Regions from separate parts of the Erwinia sp. PME.40.26/001 genome, predicted to be linked through region 3. Evidence: predicted binding sites of a transcription regulator. Region 3 holds the regulator's gene; each other region holds the start of a gene.
What was found. Region 3 encodes LexA, which represses DNA repair genes until DNA is damaged. Its sites were predicted from a motif close to TNCTGTATGTACATACAGNA; they were not measured.

Region 1 (10,105 bases), on a different contig from region 3:
ATCAGCATATCCACGTAGCGGTCAAGCTTCAGCAGCTGGCTGACCAGCTCACGATCAGGACTGTCAATTGCCTGCACCGCCCCGGCCGGCAGCCCGTGCTGCTGCAGTGCAGCCTGGATCACCCGCACGGTGGCAGCGTTAGTGCGGTAAGTCTCTTTCCCGCCGCGCAGGATCACCGCATTACCGGTTTTCAGGCACAGGCTGGCCACATCGACGGTGACGTTCGGCCGTGCTTCATAGATGACCCCCACCACGCCCAGCGGCACGCGGCGACGCTCAATACGCAGTCCGCTGTCGAGCTTACCGCCGTCGATCACCACCCCCACCGGATCGGCAAGGCGGCAGACCTGACGCACGTCATCGGCTATGCCCTTCAGGCGTGTCTGATCCAGCATCAGACGGTCGAGCAGCGCGGCGCTCATGCCATTCTGGCGGGCATCCGCAAGGTCGAGTTCGTTGGCCGCCAGAATGGCGGCGCTCTGCGCCTCAAGGTGATCGGCAATGGTCATCAGTACCTGATTTTTTTGCGTGGTCGACAGTACCGACAGTTGATACGACGCGGCCTTCGCAGCCTTACCCATTTCTTCAAGCATCAGAATTCCTTAAGCAACAATCATATCGTCACGGTGTACGGCCACCGGACCATATTCATAACCCAAAATTTCGCTGATTTGCTGGGAGTGGTGCCCGGCAATCATACGCATGGCATCGCTGTTGTAGCGTGAGACGCCGTGGGCAACATCGCGGCCCTGCAGGCTGCGAATGCGGATCACTTCCCCCCGGGAGAAGTTGCCGCTGATCTCGCGGATCCCCTTAGGCAGCAGCGAGCTGCCACGCTCGAGGATCGCCGACAGTGCGCCGTCGTCCACCACTAGCTCACCGGCCGGGGGCGCGCCAAAGATCCAGCGTTTGCGGTTCTCCAGCGGCGTTTCAAAAGCATGAAAACGGGTGCCGACCGGATTGGCGGCAATCACATCGCCGATCACCCCCGGCAGATTACCCGCCGCGATAATGGTGTCGATGCCGGCACGGCAGGCCACGTCGGCCGCCTGTAATTTGGTGGCCATCCCGCCGGTGCCCAGACCGGATACACTGTCGCCCGCCAGCGCACGCAGCGCGTCGTCAATACCGTGAACGTCGCGGATCAGTTCAGCGTCAGGGTTGTTACGCGGATCGGCGGTAAACAGCCCCTGCTGATCGGTGAGCAACAGCAGCTTATCGGCTCCGGCAAGGATCGCCGCCAGCGCCGAGAGATTATCGTTATCACCGACTTTGATTTCCGCGGTCGCCACCGCGTCATTTTCGTTAATGACAGGAACAATATGGTTGTCGAGCAGCGCCCGCATGGTGTCGCGGGCGTTAAGGAAGCGCTCACGATCTTCCAGGTCGGCACGCGTCAGCAGCATCTGACCGATATGAATGCCATAAATCGAAAACAGCTGCTCCCACAGCTGGATCAGGCGACTCTGCCCCACCGCAGCCAGCAGCTGCTTTGAGGCGATGGTCGGGGGCAGTTCCGGATAGCCAAGGTGCTCACGTCCGGCCGCCATTGCGCCTGAGGTAACAATGACAATGCGGTGTCCCGCCGCATGCTGCTGTGCGCACTGACGCACCAGCTCCACGATATGTGCCCGATTCAACCGACGTGAGCCGCCGGTCAGTACGCTGGTCCCCAGTTTCACCACCAGGGTCTGGCTGCTGCTCATTATTTCCTGCCATTTCGTAAAAAAGAGTACAAAGAAACGTTTTAGCAGGTGTGGTGCCCGAAGCCAACAGCCAGCGCGGGAAAAGGGCGAAAAAGGCCTGACCACGCGCTCGTCTAAAAGTTCGGAATTAACCAGAAGTGTTGAAAACTGTAATAAATCTTTAATAGGAAAAGGGTAAAAAGTCCGTGCTTCGAACCGAGCCTCCGGGCCGTTTATAAATTTTACTCTTTCGGGATTGATCGAAAATGATGAAGAAAAGCGCACTGGCAATCTTAACCGCAGCTCTGGCTCTGTCCACCGCTGCACAAGCCGCAGAAGTATATAATAAAGACGGCAATAAGCTGGATTTCTACGGCAAAGTTAAAGCAATGCGTTACATGAGCGATGCGGACACCAACGCCAGCAACAACGCTGACAAATCCTACGTACGTATTGGTTTTAAGGGTCAGACCCAGATCAGTGACATGCTGACCGGATACGGCCAGTGGGAATATAACTTCAGTGCCAGCAACTCTGAAGGCGGCGCTGATGCGCAGGCAGGCAATAAAACCCGTCTGGGCTTTGCCGGTCTGAAAATGAAAGATATCGGTGCGATCGACTATGGTCGTAACTACGGCGTTATTTACGATGTAGAAGCATTCACGGACATGATGCCGGAGTTTGGTGCAACCGGTTATACCCGTGCTGACACCTATATGCTGACGCGCGGCAACAGCATGCTGACTTACCGAAATACCGACTTCTTTGGTCTGGTAGACGGCTTGAAATTTGCGTTGCAGTATCAGGGCAAAAACGATGCATCATCTACACGTAATGGCAACGTCTCGAACGGAGACGGTTACGGTGCCTCCGTTTCCTATCAAATCATCGATGGCCTGACAGTCAATGGTGCGATGTCATCTTCAAACCGCCTGATTCAAACCCAGAAAGACGCGGCATTTGGTTCAGGTGATAAAGCCGAAGCCTGGGCGACCGGTTTAAAATATGATGCAAACGGTGTGTATCTTGCGAGCACCTATGCTGAAACCCGCAACATGAACCCGATCAACAGCGGTGCAACGTTTACCGCGGCAAACGGCACCACGTCGTCAGTATCAGGCTACGTGAATAAACTGCAAAACTTTGAAGTGGTCGCTCAGTACCAGTTTGACTGGGGCCTGCGTCCATCACTGGCTTACGTGCAGACCAAAGCTAAAGATATGGAAAATGGCATTGGTGATGCTGACCTGTATAAATTCGTTGATATCGGTGCCACCTATTACTTCAATAAAAACATGTCTACCTTCGTCGATTACAAGGTTAACCTGTTGAATGATGACAATAAGCTGGGACTGAATACCGACGATATCGTTGCCGTTGGTGTGATGTACCAGTTCTGATGCCACACTCGCTGCAACACGCCACTGCGGCAGCGGGTTAAGCGCTACCCCTCGTTATGTGTCTAAAAAAAAGGCTGGAGCAATCCAGCCTTTTCCTTATTCTGCGCTGAGTGTGTTATTCAGTCAGCTTAACCGGCTGGTCAGCGAAGCCGTCGGCCGGGATGAGCCCCAGCTCAATTTCCGCCAGCTGTGCTTTTAAACGCACATGGAAGTTACGTAACGTCTCTTCAACGCGGGCATTATTATCCTTACCCTTCACCGCACCCGGCTTCCAGTTGCCTTCTTTATCGAACAGCCCAAAGTGATACTCATAAGTGAAATGGTCTGAATGTGCTTCCAGCTCCATCCACCAGCCCCAGAATTCACGTAACTCCGGTTCAGGTTTCACATTGACGCAAACTGCCAGGCAGTCAAAGAAGAAGCGCTCGCCTTCACATTTGCCTTCACGGATGTAAGGACCTAAAGAGTGAAAGCGCTTAATCAGCCTACTCTTCGGATGTCCACTCGGTAACGTCATCGTTTAAACTCCTTAGTTAAGCTTATAGTTGTAGCAAACTATTGAATATTAGCAACTCACTCGTCCAGCCGCTGCGCCAGCCAGTCACAAATATCGCGCAGCCCTTTATCGAAGTTCGCCATCGCCGGAGACGTATTAATTTTTAACAGCCGCCCGGCAGACGAGGAGTTCGCGATCAGGCGCGATTCTTCTTCCGGGCTGAACGGATCGTGGGCCCAGTATCCTGACAACATCGGGGTCGAACAGCGGCGGCCCAGCAGGCCCTGAATCTTCAGCGAGAAGCGGCTCAGTTCAGTACGCAGCGCACTGTCTGAGGAGCCGGACATTCCCAGGCGGCTGGCCAGCATATCCATATACATCTCGGGCACGCGGTCCTGCAAATTGGTATTGCTTAACAGACTGTGTACCACCGGTCCCAGGCAGGCCACGCCCCGCAGACGCTGGCTTTCCAGATAGGCCAGCCTGACCGCAATATTGGCACCAAAACGGAAACCGAAGGCCGCCACCCGGGTGTGATCCACCCAGGCCACATTCTCCAGCTGGCGCAGCACCTGCTGATGCAGGAAGCTGGAGTCCTGGGTCAGCTTCCACTTGGAAGAGAAGCCCACCGAGGGCATATCCAGCGTCAGCATCGCGATGCCACGCGGCGCAAGATAATCGTGGAACAGCCGGTAATGGTCACTTTGCAACGCATCCAGGCTGCCACACAGCAGCACCGTCGGATAAGGGGCTTTCACCTCTGGAGGCATATGCAGGAAACCGGTCACCGGGCTGCCACCCTCGATGGCAAACTCCAGCTCTTTCAGCTCACCAGGCAGGCGGTGAGTGGCCTCTTGATAAGCCCGGCTGGCCAGCAGCTGAGCCTGTTCGGCCAGTTCGTCCTCTTTCAGGTGGGGGTAACCCGCCACGCTGTAAAGATGGGCAGCATGCAGCCAGTGCTGGCCCGCCAGCAGATCGTCTTCGCACTCGCTGGCTTTTTGCTGCCACTGCGCCGCCTGAGTCGACCATTCGTAAATCCAGTTACCGCCGCGATAGCCAATCACCGTATCCAGCAGCTGGTCGTCGGTATGCTCTACGGTGCTGACGGCAATACGCGCCAGCACTTCGCTCACTTCCTGCGGTGACAGGCCGCGCCACGTCCACAGCAGGCGGTTGATCATGCGATACCAGCCGGCATGGGTTTCACCATCCAGCGCAGAGTGAATGCTCAACGGGCGATGGTGATGCAAACGTCGGACCAGCGATGAGGTTTCCGGGTGTTTGAAACGCGGCTTGAAGAGTTCTTCGCTGAGATTTTTCGGCGACATAACAGGGATTTCCTCCGGCGTACGGGTAGAAAATGAGTCTACCGTAGCCAGGAGATTGACGCGAAGGGTAAAAACAGACGTGCCCGACAGAATCGGGCACGGTTTGATCTGAACAGGCTAAATAGCGCTGAAGAGAGGGGAAAGGTATCAGCCCTTCACCAGCGGAGGAATAAAGGTAATGCCCATATCCCATGGCTGTTCAATCCAGGTGTTCTGCGGGATATCAATAACATAATCATCCACCAGCGGCCGACCGGCTGGTTTAGCGAAAATGGTCACGAAATGCGCTTTAGGGTACATATTGCGAATTGCCTGCGCGGTGCCCCCGGTATCAACCAGGTCATCAATCACGATGAAGCCTTCTCCGTCGCCTTCGGCACGTTTCAGGATGGTCATTTCGCGCTGATTGTCGTGATCGTAGCTGGAGATGCAGACGGTATCAACATGGCGGATGCACAGTTCACGCGCCAGTAAGGCGGCAGGAACCAGCCCCCCACGGCTTACAGCAATAATGCCTTTCCACTGGTCGGCAGGCAGCAGGCGCTCGGCCAGTTTACGGGCATGAATTTGCAGCATGTCCCAGGTGACGATGTATTTTTCACTCATTAAAAGGATCCCGGCCAGTAAAATTGGCTTAAAAATTGTGCAAGGGGAGCGGTTGCGCGAAATTATAGTGATCTGAAGCACTAAAAACCAGCCCGCTGCGCCCTGTCAGCCCATTTTTCCTGGGGCAGCGTGAGCATGAGCCAGAAATCGGTGATATTCTTTTGCCATCGCGTCAGATTCGCTGGCGGGAGTTTTCCCAACCGATATCAAGGCATCCCCCCTGCCAGCACGGCAGCGAGGTGATGCTGACACAGGAGAGTTATCGTGTCTGAATTGTCTCAATTATCCCCACAGCCGCTGTGGGATATTTTTGCCAAAATCTGCTCCATTCCCCACCCTTCTTATCACGAAGAAGAGTTAGCAGCCCACATCATCGCCTGGGCGACGGAGCAGGGTTTATGGAATGAGCGCGACCAGGTGGGTAACATCCTGATCCGTAAACCGGCTACGCCGGGTTATGAAAACCGTAAGCCCGTGGCCCTGCAGGCACACCTGGATATGGTGCCGCAGAAAAATAACGATACGGTGCATGACTTTACGAAAGATCCGATTCAGCCGTGGATAGATGGCGAGTGGGTGAAAGCACGCGGCACCACGCTGGGTGCCGATAATGGCATTGGCATGGCTTCTACACTGGCGGTACTTGCTGATAACAGCCTGGAGCATGGCCCGCTGGAAGTGCTGCTGACCATGACCGAAGAGACCGGTATGGCGGGTGCATTCGGCTTGCAGGCCGGCTGGCTGCAGGCCGATATTCTGATCAACACCGACTCCGAAGAGGAAGGTGAGATCTACATGGGCTGTGCGGGAGGCATCGACTTCACCAGCACCCTGCCCCTGACCCATGAAGCGGTTCCGGCAGACTATCAGACGGTCAAACTGACGCTGAAAGGCCTGAAAGGCGGACATTCCGGCTGTGATATTCATGTCGGGCTGGGTAACGCGAATAAGCTGCTGGCGCGCTTCCTGTTTACGCATGCGCAAGAACTCGACCTGCGTCTGGTTGACTTTGCCGGGGGTACGCTGCGCAACGCGATTCCGCGTGAGGCGTTTGCCACGCTGGCGGTTTCGCCTGCCAGCCTCGACAAGCTAAAGTCCCTGGCGGCAGGCTATCTGCTGACACTGCAAAATGAGCTGGGCCTGAAAGAAAAAAATATCGCCGTGGTGGTGGAAGACCTGGCGCAGGCTCCTCAGGCGCTGAACAACACCAGCCGTGACCGCTTTATCGCCCTGCTGAACAGCACCCCGAACGGCGTGATCCGTCAGTCTGACGTCATGAAAGGGGTGGTAGAAACCTCCCTGAACGTGGGCGTGGTGACATTTGAAGGCAATGAAGCAAAAATTAACTGCCTGATCCGCTCCCTGATCGACAGCGGTAAAGAGTATGTGGTGGAAATGCTCACCGCACTGGGCCAGCTGGCCGGCGCGAAAACCCTTGCCAAAGGCAGCTACCCGGGATGGCAGCCGGACGCCAGTTCGCCGGTCATGGCGCTGGTGCGTGAAACCTATGAAAAACTGTTCGATAAAACCCCGAACATTCAGGTTATCCACGCAGGTCTGGAGTGCGGTCTGTTTAAAGAGCCCTATCCGCAGATGGATATGGTCTCGATTGGACCGACCATCACCGGGCCACACTCGCCGGATGAGCAGGTACATATTGCCAGCGTCGGGCTTTACTGGCAGCTGCTGACCGCACTGCTGAAAGCGATCCCGGTGAAGTAATACCGGATGTGACGGGCGGATCGAACAGCCGATCCGCCCGGATCCTTCCTGCAGCCGCTATTTTTTCGCCCGCTTCCTGTGGCATATTTACAGTCCTAACAGCAGCTGCCTTTCCATCTGGGGATCAAGCAGCGTGACATGCAGCCCCACCAGCCTGACGCCGCGACCTGCGCGACGCTCATCCCAGCTTTTCCGTGCAATCGCAATCAAATCGTCCTTATTCAGTACCTGCCAGACATGTTCCTGAGTGGTTTGCTGGAAATCGTTAAACTTGAGTTTGACCCCCTGCCGGGCAATCTGCCGGTCCGGTTTGATTTTATCCAGCCGCCGCGCCAGCTCGTCGTATAGCAGGTCGATGATCGTCAGGCAGTCATCCCAATGATGGATGTCTTCCGACAGCGTCCGCTCAACACCCAGCGATTTCCGTTCACGTGAGGTAATCACTTCTCGTTCGTCGATGCCGTTACAGCGCTCCCAAAGCACGCGGCCAAACTTACCAAAACGCTTCAGTAGCCTCGCCAGGTCGGTTTTCTGCACATCCGCGCAGGTGGTCAGCCCCAGCTCTTCCAGCTTTCGCGCCGTCACTTTTCCCACACCGGGGATCTTCGCCAGCGGCAGGCCAAGCAGGAAATCCGACATCTCGGGCGGCGTGATCACAAACTGACCGTTGGGCTTATTGATATCGGAGGCGATTTTGGCGAGAAATTTGATGGGCGCGATGCCGGCAGATGCAGTGAGGTTAAGCTCCTGCTGAATGGTGTCACGGATTTCACGCGCAATCAGCGTAGCGGAACCCTGGCAGTGCGGGCTGTCGGTGACATCAAGATAGGCTTCATCCAGCGAGAGCGGTTCAATCAGAGAGGTATAGCGGGAGAATATTTCACGGATATGGGCGCTGGCTTCTTTATAGGCATCATAGCGGCCACGCACCACTGTCAGATGCGGGCAGAGCTTGAGCGCCATCGCCGTCGACATGGCGCTGTGTACGCCATATTTTCGCGCCGGGTAGTTGGCCGTGCTGATCACGCCGCGCTGCTTTTCACTGCCGCCGATGGCGATTGGAATGTCGCGCAGGCTGGGGTTATCGCGCATTTCCACGGCGGCAAAAAAGCAGTCCATATCCACGTGAATGATTTTACGCATAGCCCCCTCCGATAATACTGGATAAGTATACAGTTAAATTACCAGAGTTCAATGCACAGCAAAACACGCATAAAAAAAGGTTTTTGTTCTTCCCTGTCTTGATAAAAAAATAGACAATGCTAAGGTGACGCAGCGATAGCGGAATTGTCCGATATTGCACGTCAACAGACGCCTCCGGCGTTGCTTCCAACCCTACATTTCAAGGGAACCAGAATGGGCAAAATCGCACTGCTGTTTGCGATGATTTTTCTGCCAGCCGTTGTCTTTGCCAGCGTACCGGATTCGGTTACACCCCTGGCCCCGGTAAGCAAAGAGTTAAAGAAACAATTAATTGGCACCCCCGTGTACCTGCAAATCTTCAAAGAAGAGCGCACGCTGGAACTCTACGGCAAGATCGGTAATGAATACCGCCTGCTGAACAGTTACCGCATTTGTAATTTTTCCGGCGGACTCGGGCCAAAGCGTGTTCAGGGCGACTTCAAAAGTCCGGAAGGGTTTTACAGCGTAGGGCTTTCACAGCTCAAGCCTGACAGCCGCTTTTATCGCGCGATTAACGTCGGGTTCCCGAATGAGTACGATCGTCAGCAGGGCTATCAGGGTAAATACCTGATGATCCACGGCAACTGCGTGTCCGTGGGCTGCTATGCCATGACCGACGCCTATATGGACGAGATTTATCACTATGTAGAAGCCGCGTTACGCAACGGCCAGCCGCGCGTTGAGGTCAGCATCTATCCGTTCCGCATGACGGAAAGCAATATGCAGCGCCACCGCTACTCCACCTATATCAATTTCTGGAAGCAGCTGCAGCCGGGCTATGCACAGTTCGTGCAGACGAAACAGCCGCCGTCGGTCAGCGTGAGCGCCGGCAAGTACGTACTGGGCCGACCAATGATGGCCAGCCCAGGCGCACCGGAATCAGCCCTGGCGCTCACCCAGGCAAAATAGTGCCCACTCACCTGGCTCAATCTTGTGCCAGGTTTCATTCGCCGTCAGCGGCTGAGTGGCAACAACCGTGACCACGTCATCTGGCGTGGTCTGCTTCTGAAAATCAATTTCCACGTCCTGATCCAGAAGTTTGGCCTTGCCGAACGGCGCACGCCGGGTGATCCAGAAAAGATTGGTCGAGCAGAATGCCATCAGGTACCGCCCGTCTGACAGCAGCATGTTAAACACCCCTTTTTCACGCATCTCTCCCGCCAGCTCCGCAATGTAGCGGAATACCGCCGGCCAGTTACCCGGCGTGCGGGGATAACGGGTGGTCAGCTTATGCAGCAACCAGCAGAAGGCCAGTTCGCTGTCCGTTTCGCCAATGGGACGGTACGGACCGGTATCCAGGTTTTTATAGCCTTTAAGCTGCCCGTTGTGCGCGTAAGTCCAGTTACGCCCCCACAGTTCGCGGGTAAACGGATGCGTATTTTCCAGCGACACCTCGCCCCGGTTCGCCTGGCGGATATGTGCCACCACTGAGCAGGATTTAATCGGGTAGTCCTGCACCAGACGGGCAATCGGTGATTGGAAACTGGGCTGCGGATCTTTAAAGGTGCGACAGCCTTTCCCTTCATAGAAGGTAATGCCCCAGCCGTCTTTATGCGGCCCCGTCCCGCCCCCGCGCTGCACCAGCCCGGTAAAGCTAAAACAGATATCCGTCGGGACATTCGCGCTCATCCCTAATAGTTCGCACACAGGATTACCTCGTGAAAATAGATTCTATCCCCAATGGAT
Region 2 (10,105 bases), on a different contig from region 3:
CCCGAGGCCAAAGAAAGCGATTTTTTTCGACTGGGTCAGCAGGTCCACGGCGCGATTGACGGCACCAGTATCCAGGCCCTGCCTGACCCGATCCAGTCCGGCCATTGCCGATTCGAAAATTTTCCCGGAATATGACTCCACGGTGTCGTTTTGTTCGACGTGGCGGCTGACATAGGGCGTTCCGCTGGCGAGGCTCTGCGCCAGCTGCAGTTTAAAGTCCGGGAAGCCTTTCGTTTTCAGTCGGTGACAGAAACGGTTCACCGTCGGTTCACTGACCGCCGCTGTGCGGGCCAGCAGGGCAATACTGGAATGCATCGCCGTGGCAGGAGAACCGAGGATAACCTCGGCCACTTTCCGTTCTGACTTGCTCAGATTTTCCAGCTCTGCGTGGATTTTTTCCAGCATATTCATAGCGCTACCTGTTCATACATTCTGACGATTTCAATCAAAGGAGAAATCGATGTCATTTTGTAGAGAATATACAATGCACGACAGCCCGGGTGGCAGTAGCATAACGACATTCAATGACATTTATTGCCAGAGTTTGAGCTGTGTCTGATTTTCAGAATGGTAAGAACAGTAACAAAAATGACGAAAAATTACGCATAAACTGCTGGCCGACCGGGGAAGGTTGCCTCTAAATTAAGCACTGACTGAATACATTGTGCCGCAGCGGCTTCGTCTGGTTTACGCGGAGCAGGCAAAAGCAGTACATTGTATTGAAACAAAATTACAATAAGAGTCTGTCCGACTACGGAATTTCAGGGACAGGCTAATCCTGCAACGAGGAGAATGAAATGGCGGTTACACAAACAGCCCAGGCATGCGATCTGGTGATTTTCGGTGCCAAAGGCGATCTCGCGCGCCGGAAACTGTTGCCCTCACTGTACCAACTGGAAAAAGCCGGTCAGATTCATGAAGATTCCCGCATTATCGGCGTAGGTCGTGCCGAGTGGGATAAGGCTGCCTATACCAAAGTGGTACGCGAGGCACTGGAAACCTTTATGAAGGAGAAAATCGACGAAGCGCTGTGGGACAAACTCAGCAACCGCCTCGATTTCTGCAACCTGGATGTCAATGACAGCGGTCATTTCCCCCGCCTTGGTAAGATGCTTGACCAGAAGAAACGCGTCACCATTAACTACTTTGCGATGCCGCCAAGCACCTTTGGTGCAATCTGTAAAGGCCTGGGCCAGGCAAAGCTGAACGCCAGTCCGGCGCGTGTCGTGATGGAAAAACCACTGGGTACCTCGCTGGCCACCTCGCAGGAAATCAACGACCAGGTGGGTGAATACTTCGAAGAAAACCAGGTGTTCCGTATTGACCATTACCTGGGTAAAGAGACGGTGCTCAACCTGCTGGCACTGCGCTTTGCCAACTCCCTGTTCGCCTCCAACTGGGATAACCGCACCATTGACCACGTGCAGATCACCGTGGCGGAAGAAGTGGGTATCGAAGGCCGCTGGGGTTACTTTGACCAGGCCGGTCAGATGCGCGACATGATCCAGAACCACCTGTTGCAGGTACTGACCATGGTCGCCATGTCGCCACCGGCCGACCTGTCAGCAGATCGTATTCGTGACGAGAAGGTGAAAGTGCTGCGCTCCCTGCGCCGCATTGACCACACTAACGTGCGCGAAAAAACGGTGCGCGGTCAGTACACTTCCGGTTTTGTGCAGGGCAAAAAAGTGCCGGGCTATCTGGAAGAAGAGGGCGCGAATAAATCCAGCACCACGGAAAGCTTCGTCTCTATCCGCGTGGATATCGACGACTGGCGCTGGGCAGGGGTTCCTTTCTATCTGCGTACCGGCAAACGCCTGCCGGCCAAGTGCTCAGAAGTCGTGGTTTATTTCAAAAACCCGGCGCTGAACCTGTTTAAAGAAACCTGGCAGGAACTGCCACAGAACAAACTGACTATTCGTCTGCAGCCGGATGAAGGCATGGACATTCAGATCCTCAACAAAGTGCCAGGGCTGGATCACAAACACAATCTGCAAACCACTAAGCTGGATCTGAGCTTCTCCGAAACCTTCAATCAGTCACATCTGGCAGATGCCTACGAGCGGCTGCTGCTGGAAACGATGCGCGGTATTCAGGCGCTGTTCGTGCGTCGTGATGAAGTGGAAGAAGCCTGGAAGTGGGTCGACTCCATCATGGATGCGTGGGCATCGGATAAAGAGCCACCGAAGCCTTATCAGGCGGGCACCTGGGGGCCGGTGGCCTCCGTGGCCATGATCACCAGGGACGGTCGCTCGTGGAATGAAATCGAGTAATCCGCTCTGACAGAAGAAACCCGCTACGGCGGGTTTTTTTTATGAGCAAAATAGCGATTTATAAAAATTGAACCTGCATTTTAAAAAAGACAAGGATGACATGGACGCTCGCGGGGGTTCTCCTGTATGGTAGAGGACGCAATCACTTCCTGACGCCAGGCGCGTCACTTTTGCCTGCTACGCTCCGCCAGGACGGAAGGCAGGCCAGACAGGAGAACGTCGTTGATGAGTAACTGGAAAACAAGCGCTGAACAGATTCTGAAAACCGGCCCGGTCGTGCCGGTTATCGTGGTCAACAAACTCGAACACGCGGTGCCGATGGCGAAAGCGCTGGTGGCAGGCGGGGTGCGCGTACTGGAAGTCACTCTGCGCACACCCTGCGCGATGGATGCACTGAAAGCGATGATCAGAGAAGTGCCGGAAGCCATTGTCGGGGCAGGAACGGTGCTTAACGCGCAGCAGCTGAAAGAAGTGACCGACGCCGGAGCGCAGTTCATTATCAGCCCGGGCCTGACCGAGCCGCTGCTCAGAGCGGCCGTGGACGGTTCTGTCCCGCTGATCCCGGGTATCAGTACCGTGTCGGAATTGATGACCGGGCTCGATTATGGCCTGCGCGAGTTTAAATTCTTCCCGGCAGAAGCCAACGGCGGTGTGAAAGCGCTTCAGGCGATTGGCGGTCCTTTCCCGCAGGTGCGTTTCTGCCCCACAGGCGGCATCTCGCCGGCCAACTACCGTGACTATCTGGCGCTGAAAAGTGTGCTGTGCATTGGCGGATCGTGGCTGGTACCGGCAGACGCACTGGAAGCGGGGGATTACGATCGTATTACCCGCCTGGCGCAGGAAGCGGTGGCAGGCGCCACGCGTTAAATGAGCAGGGGCGGCTCACCCGCCCCTGAATAGCCTGCAGATTACCCGCTGACCGAGACGCTGGCGGCGGCATCAATAGCGCGCTGAACCGCATCATCAATATCGCTGCCGGTGGCCAGCGCCACGCCAAGACGACGTTTCCCCTGAATGTCTGGCTTACCGAACAGACGCAGCTGTAACCCGGCCCCCAGCGCGGCCGAAAGATTAGCAAAGCGGACGTTATTGCTTTCCAGCTCGGGCAGGATCACCGCAGAGGCCGCCGGACCGTACTGACGGATAGCGCCGACCGGCAGACCGAGGAAGGCGCGCACGTGCAGGGCAAATTCCGACACGTCCTGCGAGATCAGTGTCACCATGCCGGTATCGTGCGGGCGGGGGGAGACTTCACTGAACACCACTTCATCGCCACAGACAAACAGCTCAACGCCAAACAGGCCGCGTCCACCCAGGGCCTCTACCACGTTGCGGGCGATATCCTGTGCGCGCTGCAGGGCGAGATCGCTCATCTGCTGGGGCTGCCACGACTCCCGGTAGTCACCGTCTTCCTGACGATGCCCGATGGGCGCACAGAAGTGGATGCCGTCCACCGCGCTGATAGTCAGCAGGGTAATTTCAAAATCAAACTTCACCACGCCCTCGACGATCACGCGTCCGGCACCGGCCCGGCCCCCCTGTTGGGCATAATCCCAGGCGGCGTCCAGCTGAGAGGCCTCACGGATAAAGCTCTGGCCTTTGCCAGACGAACTCATTACCGGCTTAACGATGCACGGCAGCCCAATCTCCTCTGCTGCGGCCAGGAAAGCCTCGCGGCTGTCGGCGAAGCGGTAGCTGGAGGTCGGGAGCGCCAGCTCTTCTGCCGCCAGACGACGGATGCCTTCACGGTTCATGGTCAGCTTTGCCGCGCGGGCGGTGGGCACGACGTGCTGGCCCTGCTCCTCCAGTTCCACCAGCATATCGGTGGCGATAGCTTCAATTTCCGGGACCACAAAGTGGGGTTTTTCCCGGGCGATGAGCTCGGCCAGGGCGGCACCATCCAGCATATTGATCACATGGCTACGGTGGGCAACGTGCATGGCCGGGGCGTCGGCATAGCGATCCACGGCAATCACTTCCACACCCAGACGCTGGCATTCCAGCGCCACTTCTTTGCCCAGCTCACCCGATCCTAACAGCATTACACGGGTGGCATCAGGACGCAGTGCTGTTCCAAGAATTGTCATAATCGATACCTGAAGGGATTGAAAAAATCGGCCGCAGTATAAACGAAAACGTTTGCGTCCGCATCCCGCAGTTTAGGGTTGAGTCAGAAAAGCGGCGCTGGTATACTGTATAAAAATACAGTTAAACAGGACGAAAATCATGGCTGTTGAAATCAAGTACGTTGTCGTCAGAAAAGGTGAGGAAAAGATGACATTTGCCAGCAAAAAAGAAGCGGATGCTTACGACAAGATGCTCGACCTGGCAGAAGTCTTCGCCGACTGGCTGATCGCCAGCAAGCTGGAAATGGAAGAGCAGCAGGGTGAGGCACTCGGCCTGTTTATGGCAGAAAACAAAGATGCCCTGCAGCAGATCCTGCGCAGCGGAAAGCTGCCCGAAGAAAACAGCGCTGCGGACGACAGTGAAGATAGCGCCGAAGGCAAGCTGCGGGCGGTCAAATCGGCCTGATCGCCACCCATTGCGACAAATCTATCCCTGTGGAGTGGCTGACCTTTATTTTCGGTCAGCCTTCCTGATGTTTTTTCGCTGCCCACCTGATGCTTAAGTGCAGTTACCCTCCCTGCAATAAATGCCGTAACGATGCCATCGCCGCGTCTGCCGTCTGTGCCGGACAGGCCGCCTGACGGGCATCGTTAAACACCTCCAGCCCAAGCGGTCCCTGATAGCCGATCTGCTGCAAATGCCGCAATAATGCCTTCAGGGGGTAGTGTCCTTCACCGGGTAACAGGCGCTGATGACGGGCGGTATCGACCAGCTGATGTGCATCCGGCTGCCAGTCAAGGTCTGAGAGCTGTACCAGAAAGATCTTTTCTGCCGGTATTCCCGCCAGGTCTGCCAGAGTTCTCTGCCGTACAAACAGGTGAAACGCATCCACCACCAGCCCCAGATTCGCCGCGTCAATCTTCCGCACGCGCTGCCATGCTTCGGCGGGATTAGTGACGTGACGACTCCAGGCCATCGCTTCATAGGCAATACGCAGGTCATGCTCTGCCGCCTTCCGGGTCAGCCAGCGCAGATCCTCGTCAATGCGTTCTGCGCAACAGTGCGGGTGCGTCGAGGCGGGGACCAGCAGCGTCGTGGCACCCAGATGCTGCGCCGTCTTCATCATCGTCAGGGCTTCCCGGCGCTTATCATCGCGCAGGTCGTCAGGGGCACCGTCAAAGTCCAGCAGGACCTGATAGTCTGTCAGCCCCAGCGGCAGTGCCCGGCACAAACCGGCCAGCGCGTGGGCCCCCCCGGGGGCATTTTCCTCATCCTGCTGCCACAGCTCCACCTGGTCGAAGCCGGCCAGAGCCGCCGCCCGCAGTTTCTCTTCGCTGCTGCCGCCGAGCAGGACGGTATTAATAAATAACGGGTTTGCTGAAAATGACATGGTTGCCGTTTCTCCTCTGCGGTTGATGCCGTTTCAGGGTAGGTGCGTTGGGCTGTTTTAACAAATCATCCGCCTGAATGCGGACAAAAACGGCTCATGCAGCGCGGGATAACGGGAAATTTTACAGCCTTTGCATCGTTTGACGTTTCCTGACGTGGGCTGTTCTATTGTGGTGCTTTCTGGCAAACAAGGACTGACTATGAGCAACTGGCTGCAACAGATCCAGACGGTATTAGGTAAAGCAGGTAAATCTTCTGGCGGCGGAGAAGGGCTGAGTAAAATGCTGGCTCCCGGCGCACTCGGCGGGCTGGCAGGGTTGTTAATTGCCAGCAAGTCCTCACGCAATCTGCTGATGAAGTACGGCAAAAATGCTGTCATCGTCGGTGGCGGCGCGGCCGCAGGCGCACTGCTGTGGAATAAATACAAGCAGCGCGTTAGCGAAACGCATCAGGATCAGCCTGATTTCGGCCAGCAGAGCTCGCCGGTGGACCGCCGGGCAGAGCGGCTGATCGAGGCGCTGGTGTTTGCCGCCAAAAGTGACGGACACATCGACAGCGACGAGCGTAAAGCCATTGATGAGCATATTCGTCAGTCCGGACTGGGGGCGCAGGGTGAGCAGCTGGTGCAGCGTGCCATCGATTCTCCGCTCGATCCACACAAGCTGGCCGTGGACGTAAAAAACGAAGAAGAGGCGCTGGAGGTCTATTTCCTTAGCAATCTGGTGATCGACGTCGACCACTTTATGGAGCGCAGTTATCTGCAGGCGTTGGGGGATGCGTTAAAAATTCCTCAGGACGTGCGCCAGTCGATTGAAACGGATATCCGTGCTGAGAAACAAAAACTTCCCGCCTGATCCGTACGCGGACGGTTAACGTCGTCCGCGTAGCCCCCCTAAAAATTGTGGCCAGTCTCGATAACTGCTTGGCAATCAGCGCGCTTGCTGCCAACCTTACAGACAGGCACAGCAACAGCGAAGAGACCATGACACCTCCACAAGCGAAAAAAATCCCCCATACCCTGTCATTGCACGGCGATACACGAACTGACCACTACTACTGGCTGCGCGACGACGAGCGTGAAGATCCTGAGGTGCTGGCCTACCTGCGCGAAGAGAACGCCTTCTGTGAACAGCAGCTGCAGCCGCAGAAGACACTGCAGGCTGAGTTGCTGCAGGAGATTATCGATCGCATTCCGGCGCGTGACCACTCGGTGCCTTATGTTAAGCGCGGCTACCGCTATCAGAGCCGCTATGAAGAGGGCAATGAGTACACTATTTACGCCCGCCAGCCTGCCGAAACGACCACGCCTGAGCAGTGGGATACGCTGCTTGATGGTAATCTGCGGGCGGAGGGACACGAGTTCTATACCCTCGGCGGCGTGGCCATCAGCCCGGATAATCAGATCATGGCAGTGGCGGAAGATTTTCTCTCGCGTCGGGTATACGGCATTCGGCTGTGTAATCTGCAAAGCGGGGAATGGTATCCGGAGGTGCTGGAAGGGGTTGCCTCCGCAATGGCGTGGGCCAGTGATTCGCATACCCTCTACTATGTGCTGAAGGACAAACAGACGCTGCTGCCTTACCAGGTCTGGCGGCATACGCTGGGTACGCCGCAGCAGCAGGACCAGCTGGTCTATGAAGAGCAGGATGACACCTTTTACGTCAGCGTCTATAAAACCACGTCAGAAGCGTACGTGGCGATTGCCCTTGGCAGCAGCACCACCAGCGAGATCCTGCTGCTGGATGCGGCACAGGCCGATGCACAACCCCGTCTGTTCTGTGCGCGGCGTAAAGATCATGAGTACAGCGTTGACCACTACCAGGATCACTTTTACGTGCGTTCCAACCGTGAGGGCAAGAACTTCGGGCTGTACCGCACCGACACGGTGGAAGAGCATGAGTGGCAGGCGGTGATTGCGCCACGCGACACCGTGGTGCTGGAAGGCTATACGCTGTTCCGTGACTGGCTGGTGGTGGAAGAGCGTGAGCAGGGGTTGACCCGGCTGCGCCAGATTAGCTGGGCGAGTGGAGAAAGCCGCAGTATCGCCTTTGATGATCCTGCCTATGTCACCTGGATTGGTCATAATCCGACGCCCGACAGCAGCAAGGTGCGCTATGGCTATTCTTCCATGACCACCCCGGATACGCTGTTTGAACTGGATCTGGACAGCGGTGAACGTGAGGTGATGAAGCAGACCGAGGTTAAAGGCTTTGATGCCAGCGCCTATCGCAGTGAACGCCACTGGATCACCATGCGGGACGGCGTGGACGTACCGGTATCACTGGTTTACCGTAAGGATCGCTATCTGCCGGGGACGAACCCGCTACTGGTCTATGGCTATGGGTCCTACGGCAGCAGTATGGATGCCGATTTCAGCGCCAGCCGCCTCAGCCTGCTGGATCGTGGCTTTGTTTTCGCACTGACCCATATTCGCGGCGGCGGTGAGATGGGACAGCAGTGGTACGATGATGGCCGCCTGCTCAACAAGATGAACACCTTCCACGACTTTATCGATATCACCGATGTACTGATCGAAAGGCAGTACGGTGACCCGGAAAAACTGTACGCGATGGGCGGAAGCGCGGGTGGCCTGCTGATGGGCGCGGTGTTGAATATGGCCCCGGCGCGTTTTCGCGGCGTTGTCGCTCAGGTACCGTTTGTTGACGTGGTCACCACGATGCTGGATGAAAGTATTCCGCTAACCACCGGCGAATATGACGAGTGGGGCAACCCGGCGGAGGAGCAGTATTATCACTACATCAAGCAGTACAGCCCCTATGACAACGTCACGGCGCAGGACTATCCACATCTGCTGGTTACCACCGGCCTGCATGACTCCCAGGTACAGTACTGGGAACCAGCAAAATGGGTGGCAAAACTGCGGGAACTGAAAACCGATGACCATCTGCTGCTGCTGCATACCGACATGGATGCCGGGCACGGCGGTAAATCAGGGCGTTTCAAAGCCTATGAAGGAGTGGCGCTGGAATATGCGTTTCTGATCGCGCTGGCAACCGGCCTGCTGCCGGCAACCGCTTAATCTACCGCGCTTAACGCCCGCTGCATCGCGCTGCGTAAGTCGGGTTTCAGATCCGGGATGTTTTTTAACATCCACTTTAAGTATCCCGGGTCTGACTTCGCCACATCATCCACTTTCTGCCCGCGATATTTCCCGAACGGGAACGTATTGAACGATCCCTTGACGTTTATCCGGCGGATCATTTCCGGCGCATCCCAGCCGCTAAACGACATAATACGGATCAGCAGCGCGGCGGTGACATAACAGTCGTACAGGGCCCGGTGTGCGTGCAGGTCGGCAGGCGGGGTAACCTCCAGCTGGAGTGCCTCGCGCAGGGCCTGGTTACTGTATTTCAGACCCGGCCACAGGCGGCGGGAGAGGGCCATGGTGCAGATCCATTCCCCGTGCATTTCCGGCAGCATACGCCGGTCGAAGCTGGCATTATGTGCGACGTAATAGGGGCTGCCGTGATAACGGCTGATGGCCTGTTCAATCGTCGGTTTGCCCCGCACCATCGCTTCCGTAATCTTATGTACCGCCATCGCCTGATGACTGATAGGCCGGTCGGGTGAGATCAGATCGCTCATCGGATTGACGATCTGCCCGGCGATCACATCCACCGATGCCACCTCGACAATCCCCCCCTGCAGGCCGCAGGTTTCCGTGTCTATCACGCGTAACATAATTTCTCCCGTTTACAGAACCGACGGGCAGGGTAACGAATGCGCCTCCCCTTGCCAATGATTACCGTCACGGCGGGCGATAATCAGCTGCTCTCCCTCGCCACCCCGGATCACCTGGCGTCCCTGCGCGTCCCAGAAGGCACTTTTCCCGGCGCACTGATAACCACCCGTAGGCCACGCGTGGTTTGCCATCAGTACCGCCATTTTATACTCCCGTGACCAGCGGGCCAGATGTCCGCAGTCGGTGTCATACCCCTTTTCCGAGACCAGCACGCTGGTGGCATAGAGGTCGGCACCGCGTACCGAGGCATCCCGGGCAAACTCTTCAACGCTGATATCGGCACAGATGGCCATGGCAACCTGATGATGCTGATAGCCAAAAATCGGCACCGTATTACCGGGGGTGAAAATCTCTTTTTCCGGGCCAAAAAGGTTGCGTTTGCTGTAGGCAATGCGGGTACCATCCGGCAGGAAGGTCAGGGCGGAGAGACGTACGTTATCGCCTGCCTTTAACGGCAGCCCGATGCTGATCCCCATCTGATGATCCTGCGCCGCAGCGGCAAAAGGGTGCAGCAGCGCATCGTCCACCGACAGGGCCAGGTCGGCCACCAGCGGAAGCTCGTAGCCCGTCAGGGAGAGTTCGGGAAACATCAACAGGTCAACCCCCTGGGTGG
Region 3 (10,105 bases):
TAACAGTCGAGCTGTTCGGTCAGCTGTTCACGGGTCATGGAGCGCTGACGCGAGGCCAGCAGGGCGGTCACGCACAGGTTCATGGCGTTGGCCGCCCCGGCATTGTTAATCCGCACCATCACTTTCTGCGCGATGTCGTTCACGGCTGGGGTCAACCATGCCGGGCGCTGCGCCTCAATCGGATCGATAGCGTCACGCCACTCCGGCACCTGATTATTCAGGTAAGCAATCAGCGGCAGCGGTTCACCAAAGTTGACATAGCCCTGGCCCAGGTTGCGCAGCTTACGCAGCCCGCGCACCATCGACATAAAGCCCTCTTTCTCTTTTGTCGCGCCGCGCAGCTCTTTCGCGTAGGTGCCCACTTCCATCACGTGCTCGTAGCCGATATAAATCGGCACCAGGGTAATAGGGCGATTGCCACCGCGCAGCATCGCCTGGATGGTCATCGACAGCGTGCCGGTTTTCGGGTCCAGCAGGCGGCCCGTGCGTGAACGGCCCCCTTCCACGAAGTACTCAACGGAATAGCCACGGGTGAACAGTTCACCCAGGTATTCGCGGAACACCGTGGAATAAAGCTTATTGCCCTTAAAGGTACGCCGTATAAAGAAGGCGCCCAGGCGACGGAAGATCGGACCGGCAGGCCAGAAGTTCAGATTGATACCGGCGGCGATATGCGGCGGCACCAGCCCCTGGTGATATAGCACGTAGGAGAGAAGCAGGTAATCCATGTGGCTGCGGTGACAGGGAACATAGACAATTTCATGCCCGTCCTGCGCCAGCTGCCGCACACGTTCACCGCCGTTAACATTGATTCCCTGGTATAATTTGCTCCAGGTCCAGCCCATGATGCGGTCGGTCAGGCGAATCGCTTCGTAAGAGAAGTCAGCGGCGATCTCTTCCATCAGCTCAACGGCATTCTGCTGGGCTTTTTCATGGGAGATCTTTTTGCTGCGTGCCTCATCCTCTACCGCTTTGGCGATAGCCTTGGACTGCAGCAGCTTGTTGAACAGGTCCTGACGTACCGGCAGGCGCGGACCGACGGCGGCCAGACGCTGGCGGGCGAAGTGCATTCTGGCGACGCGTGCCAGCTTCTGGGCAATGATTTTATCGGTGCCGTGTTCGGTCGCCATATGGCGCAGTGACACCATCGGCGAGAAGCGCACGAAGCTGTCGCGGCCCAGCCAGAGCACGGCAAAGAATTTCTGAATGCCGTTCAGCATCCGCAGATGCGGCTGATCGTCACCCTGAACTTCGCGGCCAGGTGCACGGCCAAACATCACCGATACCGGCACCATCTGCACATCCAGTTCGGGATGGTTACGGTGCAGGTCGAGATATTCGTGGAACAGCTTGACCGACTGCAGATTCGGCACAAAATACGGGAATACGCGTGGGCCATCATGGATAAACACATGACGGGGCAGGACCGTGCCGTCAATCTCCAGCGGTTCCAGGGGATCGGGAAGGTCCTGTTTGCGACACTGCTCACGCAGGGCAAGGAGATCCGCCTTTGAATCATAAGGCAGCACATACATAATAGGACGCGACGTATCAAGCCCCAGTTCGGCAACCGGTTCAGCCGGGATTGCCTTACTTTTTACCAGTAATTTAACTGGCAGATTCAATAAGTTATAATATAAATTACGCCAACCTGACATAGACAACATGAAGCCTCTTGTTAGCAAAGCGCCGCAAGCATACCAGAAAGCGCCAACAGAATCTGTGGTGTTGAAAAACCTGTAGTTCCACTCATTGACGTTAAACTTCTCAAAGGGTTCCCTGATTATGGCAAATAATGTCACCGGACTGACACGAATCATAAAAGCGGCTGGCTACTCGTGGAAAGGCATCCGCGCGGCCTGGCAGCATGAAGCGGCCTTTCGCCAGGAAGCCGTGGCGGCCATTATCGCTATTGCCATCGCCGTCTGGCTGGACGTCGATGCGGTCACCCGGGTGTTGCTGATAGGGTCGGTGGTGATGGTGATTATTGTGGAAATCCTCAACAGCGCCATCGAAGCCGTCGTTGACCGTATCGGCAGTGAAATTCATCCGCTGGCCGGGCGGGCGAAAGACATGGGGTCTGCGGCGGTACTGTTGGCTATCTTGCTGGCCATGTTTGTCTGGATCATGCTGTTAGTGCCGCATTTGCGATGAGTTTTCCAAAAATCGCCACAAACGGCATTTCGCCCAACTTTAGGTTTTCAATGTCTAAATACCTGTATATACTCACAGTCGACTGTATAAACAACCAGGGGGCGGGATGAAAGCACTAACGGCAAGGCAGCAGCAGGTCTATGACCTGATTCGCGACCACATTAATCAAACCGGCATGCCACCAACGCGCGCGGAGATTGCTGCGCAGCTCGGTTTCCGTTCCCCGAATGCGGCTGAAGAACACCTGAAAGCGTTAGCGCGTAAAGGCGTGATTGAGATCGTATCCGGTGCGTCGCGCGGTATTCGCCTGATGATGGAAGAAGAAGACGGTCTTCCACTGATTGGCCGTGTCGCAGCAGGTGAACCTCTGCTGGCAGAACAGCATATTGAAGGCCACTATAAGGTTGACCCTGACCTGTTTAAGCCCGGCGCAGACTTCCTGCTGCGTGTCAGCGGAATGTCGATGAAAGACATCGGCATTATGGACGGCGATCTGTTAGCCGTGCATAAAACAGAAGATGTGCGCAATGGCCAGGTCGTGGTGGCGCGCATTGACGATGAAGTGACGGTAAAGCGTCTGAAAAGGCAGGGGAATACGGTGCAACTGCTGCCCGAAAACCCGGACTTCAAACCGATCATCGTTGACCTGCGCCAGCAGACGCTGACGATCGAAGGCTTGGCTGTCGGTGTGATCCGCAACGGCAACTGGCTGTAACCGGTACTTCACTCCCCGCTAAATGCTGTGTGCTGCTTAAGTGGCGCACAGCATCGTCAGTGAGGGTTTTTCGCTGATGGACTCCGATGACACTGCTCACCCCCGCAGATAAAAGCCTCTGGCGGCTCGCCCTGCCGATGATCCTCTCTAATATCACTGTGCCTCTGCTAGGCCTGGTCGATACAGCCGTGATTGGCCATCTCGACAGTCCCACGTATCTGGGCGGTGTCGCGATTGGCACGACTATTACCAGCTTCCTGTTTATGCTGTTGCTGTTTTTACGCATGAGCACCACCGGCCTGACGGCACAGGCTTTTGGCGCTAACGATAAACAGGCCCTGGCGCGTGCGCTGATGCAGCCGCTGCTGCTGGCACTTTGTGCCGGGCTGCTGTTTGTTGTGCTGAAGCAGCCGATTACGCACCTGGCGCTCGGGGTAACGGGTGGTAGCGATGACGTCCTGCAGCAGGCCGCACTGTTTATGCAAATACGCTGGCTCAGTGCGCCGGCGACGCTGGCGAATCTTGTGCTTTTGGGCTGGCTGCTTGGCGTACAGTATGCCCGGGCACCGGTCATCCTGCTGGTCGTCGGCAATCTGGTGAATATCGTGCTCGACCTCTGGTTTGTCATCGGGCTGAAGTGGGGCGTGCAGGGGGCCGCAGCGGCAACGGCAATAGCGGAATACACCAGTCTGATCGTCGGACTGCTGCTGGTATGGCGGGTTATGGTGATGCGCGGTCTGTCGCTGCGCCTGATGTTAAGGGCCTGGCGGGGAGATGTGGCGCGACTGCTGCGTCTGAACCGCGACATCATGCTGCGCTCACTCCTCTTGCAGGTCTGCTTTGCCTCGCTGACCCTGTTTGGCGCACGCCTCGGCAATGACGTCGTGGCGGTCAATGCCGTACTGCTGATGTTTCTTACTTTCACTGCTTACGCGCTGGACGGTTTCGCCTATGCGGTGGAAGCCTGTTCCGGTGAAGCGTATGGTGCGCGCAACAGCCGGCAGTTACTGAGCGTGTGGCATGCGGCCTGTCGGCAGTCTCTGGTGGTTGCGCTGGGGTTCTCCCTGCTTTATGCCCTGGCGGGTGAGCACATTGTCGCGCTACTGACCTCCCTTGAACCGCTGCGCCAGCTTGCCGACCAGTATTTGTGGTGGCAGGTGGTGATGCCGCTGGCGGGCGTGGGCTGCTATCTGCTGGATGGGATGTTCATTGGCGCAACCCGCGCCAGGGAGATGCGCAACAGTATGGCAGTCGCCGCGCTGGGCTTTGGACTGACGCTGTGCAGCGTTCCCTGGCTGGGGAATCACGGCCTGTGGCTGGCTATCACGCTGTTTCTGCTGCTGCGCGGTGTCACGCTGTGGGCGGTCTGGCGGCGGCACTGGCGTAACGGCACGTGGTTTATGCCCTGAAACATTTTCTTACGTAAGGTACCGCTTCGCCAGCTTACTGATTTGGCTCTTTTTTTAGGGTTTTTCAGTACGACAGACAGGGTGTTTACGGCTTGAGTGCGATTTCTCTACTACAATTATCTCTGTGTCAGGCAATTAACCAGATAATTATCTGGCTAATCAGCCCAACTCCGAGCTGTTAAAGCTGTTTTAACCCAAGGTAGAGGAATCACATTATGAATAAAGACGAAGCCGGCGGTAACTGGAAACAGTTTAAAGGTAAAGTGAAAGAACAATGGGGTAAGCTGACTGACGATGACCTGACCGTGGTTGAAGGTAAACGCGATCAGTTAGTGGGTAAAATTCAGGAGCGTTACGGCTATCAGAAAGATCAGGCCGAAAAAGAATTGAAAGACTGGGAAACACGTAACGACCATCGCTGGTAACACAGCGGTACGTTAAGCTCTAGGCTCCTACCCGGCACAAGGACTGTGCCAACCCTTATTCCGCAGTTCTCCCCCCGTACTTCCTGTACCGTCCTTCACTTTTTCTTGCTAGCGTCCGCGCTTTTTTCCCTGCACGGTATGATCGTGCTGGCACGCATCCGGATGAGTGCAGGCTTCGATTTCCCCACATTGCTGACAGAAACCATGTGCTTCTATAACGCTGTGAGCCAGGGTAAAACCGGTTTTCAGGGCCAGCGATTTCAATATGTCTTCCACCCCATCGGCGTGCTGTTCCGTCACTGACCCACAGCGATCGCAAATCAGCATGGCTGAGGTGTGCGAGGGTTCTTCAAAATGGTGGCAGACAACATAGCTGTTGGTCGACTCCACGCGGTGGATAAAACCCTGTTCCAGCAAAAAATCCAGCGCCCGGTAAATGGTGGGGGGTTTCGCCTGAGGCTCGGAGTGGCGCAGAAGATCGAGCAAATCATAGGCACTGATCGCCCCATTCTGCTCACTCATCAGCCGCAATACTTCAAGCCGCTGCGGCGTCAGGCGCACACTGCGTTCCTGACAGATGGCTTCCGCCTGCGACAGGATTTTTTCAGCGCTGGTCATATTCATTGTTCCCCCTCAGGCCATAACAGGATGTTATTTTATCACATCTGTAACAAAACACCGAGTCGTGCCTTCCGGCAGCCGCCGGGGCGAAGGGAGGAAAGGTTACACTCCAGAAAAGAATGGTATTGCTGATAAGCGCATAAGATAAAGAAAATTTAACCATTGGCATCCGGGTGCCAGGGCCAGTCAATAATGATTCAGTCGGGCTAATCTTATTTGCGCTGCTTAAGCTTCGTGTCTACCTTTTGCATAGGGCTCGTTGCGTTTGGCATTGGAATAACAGATGCAGAACGTTCAACTGTTAGCATGATAACAGATTAAGAAAATGGCAATGACCTGATAAGCCCACTCATCTTCTCTTAATTCACAGCAATGAAATGTCGCCTTTATGTTCATTATTCAGGCATTCAGTTATGCGTTTTTTACGCATTTTCTTTTTCATTATCTATGGTGGGTTTCGGGTCAATGGCACATAAATTTAATGCACTCAGCGGTTTTTACCGTCCGGTCGTCTTGCCCGCTCTGCTGCTGGCACCACTCAGTGGCCTGGCTGCCGGTAACTATTTTGATGCCCGCAATGATGCCATGGGGGGAACCGGCGTGGCCTCGTCCTCTTATGGTTCGGCAGTGCTGGCCAACCCGGCTCTGATGACCAAAGCCCTGCCGGAAGACTCGGTGAGTATTGTTCTGCCTGCTGTCGGTGCGCAGATCAGCGATAAGGGCAAGCTGGTCGATAAAGTGGATGATCTGACGGATGCCGTGGATGGATATAAGGACCTGGCGAATAACTTTGTCTTCCCCAACGATATTCCACGCCTGCAGGGTGCAGCAGGAGATTTAGCCAACCGCCTGCGGGAGATCCAGGGCGAAAAAGCCTGGGCAAAGGCCGGGGCGGCGTTTGCGGTCACGGTGCCGAATGAGGTTCTGCCTTTTGCGTTTGTCACCAAAGCCTATGGCACGGCATCAGTGGTGGCAAATGTGACCCAAAGTGATATCGATTATTTACAGGAAGTGGCGGATGGAACCCGCATCCCGCTGCCGGGGGATCAGGACAGGCTGACCTCTGAAGGACTGGGGCGTGCTGCCGTAGTCTACGACATGGGGATTGCGGTAGCCCACGAGTTTGATATCGCTGGCCAGCCAGTGTCACTGGGCGTGACGCCAAAGCTGCAAAAAACCACTCTGTACAACTACAGCGCCTCGGTTTACAGCTATGACAAGTCCGATTTCACCAACGGCAACTACAAAAATACCAACACCGGTTTCAACATTGATGCCGGGGCCTCAACCGACCTGGGTGACAACTGGACGCTGGGCCTGAGTGCGCAGAACCTGATCTCACGGGATATCGATACCAAAGAAGTCAGCGGTTACAAAGATACCTACCAGATCCGTCCGCTGGTGACCTCCGGTGTTTCCTTCCATACCGAGCGCCTGACCACCGCGCTGGATGTGGACCTGACCCCCACCAAACGCTTCAAAACGCAGGATGACAGCCAGTATGCTGCCGTGGGTGCAGAGTACCGCCTGCTGGACTGGCTGCAGCTGCGTGCCGGTTACCGTGCCGACGTGAAGTCCAACGACACCGATGTTTTCACCGGCGGTTTTGGCCTGTCACCGTTTAACAAGGTGCATCTGGATCTGGCGGGAATGGTCGGTAAAGACAACACCTGGGGTGCCGTTGCCCAACTGAACTTTACCTTCTGATCCGTTTTTGCTGCGGGCCGGCCTTTGCACACGCAGAGGCCGGCCTGTTTTCCCGTCAGTCGGTGTCCTATTCTTTTCCAGCCGCCTTCTGTCACGCAGGGGCCGATCTTTTTGTCGGCGTAACCCGTGCAGCCTGTGCAGGGACGACCGGAAAAAAAGGCCATCCGCTACAGGATCTCCCACCGCCGTGCTATCATTGCGCACAATATCGCCTCCCTTTTCTGATACAGAGTTAGCGCTTTTCATGACCGAAACATACCCTGCACATCGTTTTTCCATCGCCCCGATGCTCGACTGGACCGATCGTCACTGTCGTTACTTCCACCGCCAGCTGACGCGGCAGACGCTGCTGTACACCGAAATGGTCACCACCGGCGCGATCATACACGGCAAAGGTGACTACCTGGCCTGGAGTCCTGAGGAGCAGCCTGTCGCCCTGCAACTGGGCGGTAGCGACCCGGCGGCGCTGGCGCAGTGTGCGAAGCTGGCTGAAGAGCGGGGCTACAACGAGGTGAACCTCAACGTAGGCTGCCCGTCGGATCGCGTGCAGAATGGCCGTTTTGGTGCCTGCCTGATGGGTGAGGCGCAGCTGGTTGCTGACTGCATCAAGGCGATGCGCGACGTGGTATCGATCCCGGTTACGGTAAAAACCCGTATCGGCATTGACGACCAGGACAGCTATGAATTCCTGTGCGATTTCATCCGGCGCGTTGCGGAGCAGGGCGGCTGTGAGACGTTTATTATCCACGCCCGCAAAGCCTGGCTTTCCGGCCTCAGCCCGAAAGAGAACCGCGAGATCCCGCCGCTCGACTATGAGCGTGTTTATCAGCTCAAGCGTGACTTCCCGCAGCTGACGCTGTCGCTTAATGGCGGGGTTAAAACGCTGGAGGAGGCCCGACTGCATTTACAACATCTGGACGGGGTGATGATGGGGCGCGAAGCCTACCAGAATCCTGGCCTGCTTGGGCAGGTGGATCAGATGATTTTCGGCAGCAGTGCCCCGATGGTGGACTCTGTCGCGGTGGTGCGGGCGATGTATCCGTACATAGAGCGGGAGCTGGCGAACGGCACCTGGCTCGGCCATGTGACCCGCCATATGCTGGGCCTGTTCCAGGGCATTCCCGGGGCACGCCAGTGGCGTCGGTACCTGAGCGAAAACGCTCATAAACCGGGCGCGGGCGTTGATGTCGTCGAAAAGGCCTTACAGCTGGTCGCGGACAGGGTGCCAGCCAGCGTATAACATCGTCAAAATTTCACTAATTGATGATTAAATTCACCAGGTTTCAAACCGGCCTGGTGAATCCTTCTCTTAACTTTCAATAAGTTAGATTTCCTGCCGTCCTGGCACGTTTCTTGTAATAACTCCTTCAGAATTCCTTTTTCTGGAGCGTACCAATATGTTAGAGATCCTGTTTGTCATCGGCTTTTTTATGATGCTGCTGCTGACCGGTATTTCGCTGCTGGGTATCATCGCGGCGCTGCTGGTCGCCACCGTGGTGATGGTCGTTGGCGGGTTATTCGCGATTGTTATTAAATTGTTGCCCTGGCTGCTGCTGGCGGTCGCTGGCGTGTGGTTATATCGTGCATTCCGCAAGCCTGCGGTGAAGGAAAAACCGTGGCTATCCCGGTAATATCAACGAGTTGTAGATTTTTTTAGCGGCGTAATGCGGCGTGGATCACATCACAGAAAATTGCTCAGTGCCATTTTGCAATTAAACATATTTTTTACTTATGAATTCTGCCAGGATGGTTTCACTGAATCAACACGTATTCATCGCCGCTGACCCTACACTCAGTGCGAACAATAAAAAAGAAAGAAAAAGGGCCTCCTTCGGGAGGCCCTTACTATTTGTGGCTTACGGGATCAGCAGGCTTGAACCCTGAGTGCCGCGCCCTTCCAATACCTGGTGCGCATGCTGCGCATCGGCGAGGGCGAACTTCTGTGCTTCCGGCACATCCACTTTGATGGCCCGGCTGGCGATCAGCGAAAACAGCTCGTTACTGGCCTGCACCAGCGCATCACGGGTGGTGATATAGCCGTTCAGCGAGGGCCGGGTGACATACAGGGAGCCTTTCTGATTCAGGATCGCCAGGTTGACGCCGGTCACCGGGCCGGAAGCGTTGCCAAAGCTGACCATCAGGCCGCGACGTTGCAGACAGTCGAGCGAGGCTTCCCAGGTGTCTTTACCGACCGAGTCATACACCACGCGCAGTTTCTTGCCGTGCGTCAGTTCGCTGACGCGTGCGGCAATATCTTCTTCACGATAGTTAATTGTTGCCCAGGCACCGGCATTTTTCGCCAGTTGAGCTTTCTCTGCCGAGCCGACCGTCCCGATCAGATGCGCGCCGAGCGCCTTCGCCCACTGGCAGGCAATCAGCCCGACGCCACCGGCAGCGGCATGAAACAGGAACACCTCGTCGGGCTGTACCACATAGGTCTGACGCAGCAGATAATGCACCGTCAGCCCCTTCAGAAATGAGGCAGCCGCCTGCTCAAAGGAGATGACATCGGGCAGCAGCGCTACCTTATCCACCGGCACGTTGTGAACCTCGCTGTAAGCCCCGAGCGCTGACTGAGCATACACCACGCGATCGCCCGGCTTCAGCACGCTGACGCCCTCACCAACGCGGGTTACCACGCCGGCCGCTTCGGTGCCCAGTCCGCCAGGGAGCGGAGACGGATACAAGCCGCTGCGGACGTAGGTATCAATATAGTTAATGCCAATCGCTTTGTTCTCAACCTGCACTTCGCCCGGGGCCGGATCGGGCACATCAAACTCGACCAGGTGCATCACTTCGGGTGCGCCGTGCTGGCTGATTTGTATACGTTTCGCCATGTTCACTCCTGTGGATTTCGCCGCGATGAGGGGGAGGACGGCAGCCATGCAAACGGGTATACTTGCGCGTCCCCCCACAAGATTTTTGGTATCGCATCACTATGGCAGGAAATAAACCCACCAACAAATCCTACGAAAAATCCGCTGAGAACCGTGAGCCGCGTGACCGCCAGATGGAAGGTCTGAAGCTGCCTCCGCACTCGCTGGAAGCTGAACAGTCGGTGTTGGGCGGTTTAA

Region 1: the regulator LexA is predicted to act here: its motif matches at 8,396-8,415, upstream of dinB (DNA polymerase IV).
Region 2: the regulator LexA is predicted to act here: its motif matches at 4,464-4,483, upstream of ACZ3HG_RS04315 (YebG family protein).

What each region holds. Positions count from the first base shown of each region.
Region 1 covers NZ_JBVHNP010000004.1:374,906-385,010, forward strand. Annotated here, with positions in the region: gene proA (glutamate-5-semialdehyde dehydrogenase) at 1-593, opposite strand, end outside; gene proB (glutamate 5-kinase) at 603-1,706, opposite strand; gene ACZ3HG_RS14800 (porin) at 1,952-3,085, shown strand; gene crl (sigma factor-binding protein Crl) at 3,201-3,602, opposite strand; gene frsA (esterase FrsA) at 3,659-4,909, opposite strand; gene gpt (xanthine phosphoribosyltransferase) at 5,057-5,515, opposite strand; gene pepD (beta-Ala-His dipeptidase) at 5,780-7,237, shown strand; gene dinB (DNA polymerase IV) at 7,325-8,380, opposite strand; gene dpaA (peptidoglycan meso-diaminopimelic acid protein amidase) at 8,594-9,328, shown strand; gene ACZ3HG_RS14835 (class II glutamine amidotransferase) at 9,299-10,066, opposite strand.
Region 2 covers NZ_JBVHNP010000001.1:853,528-863,632, reverse strand. Annotated here, with positions in the region: gene ACZ3HG_RS04335 (MurR/RpiR family transcriptional regulator) at 1-411, opposite strand, end outside; gene zwf (glucose-6-phosphate dehydrogenase) at 798-2,273, shown strand; gene ACZ3HG_RS04325 (bifunctional 4-hydroxy-2-oxoglutarate aldolase/2-dehydro-3-deoxy-phosphogluconate aldolase) at 2,499-3,140, shown strand; gene purT (formate-dependent phosphoribosylglycinamide formyltransferase) at 3,182-4,360, opposite strand; gene ACZ3HG_RS04315 (YebG family protein) at 4,500-4,805, shown strand; gene ACZ3HG_RS04310 (sugar phosphate isomerase/epimerase family protein) at 4,909-5,730, opposite strand; gene ACZ3HG_RS04305 (tellurite resistance TerB family protein) at 5,930-6,583, shown strand; gene ACZ3HG_RS04300 (S9 family peptidase) at 6,712-8,769, shown strand; gene exoX (exodeoxyribonuclease X) at 8,766-9,431, opposite strand; gene ACZ3HG_RS04290 (carbon-nitrogen hydrolase family protein) at 9,444-10,105, opposite strand, start outside.
Region 3 covers NZ_JBVHNP010000015.1:28,223-38,327, forward strand. Annotated here, with positions in the region: gene plsB (glycerol-3-phosphate 1-O-acyltransferase PlsB) at 1-1,658, opposite strand, end outside; gene ACZ3HG_RS22315 (diacylglycerol kinase) at 1,786-2,154, shown strand; gene lexA (transcriptional repressor LexA) at 2,261-2,869, shown strand; gene dinF (MATE family efflux transporter DinF) at 2,956-4,278, shown strand; gene ACZ3HG_RS22330 (CsbD family protein) at 4,494-4,703, shown strand; gene zur (zinc uptake transcriptional repressor Zur) at 4,812-5,321, opposite strand; gene ACZ3HG_RS22340 (conjugal transfer protein TraF) at 5,790-7,031, shown strand; gene dusA (tRNA dihydrouridine(20/20a) synthase DusA) at 7,276-8,271, shown strand; gene pspG (envelope stress response protein PspG) at 8,429-8,662, shown strand; gene ACZ3HG_RS22355 (quinone oxidoreductase) at 8,888-9,868, opposite strand; gene dnaB (replicative DNA helicase) at 9,970-10,105, shown strand, end outside.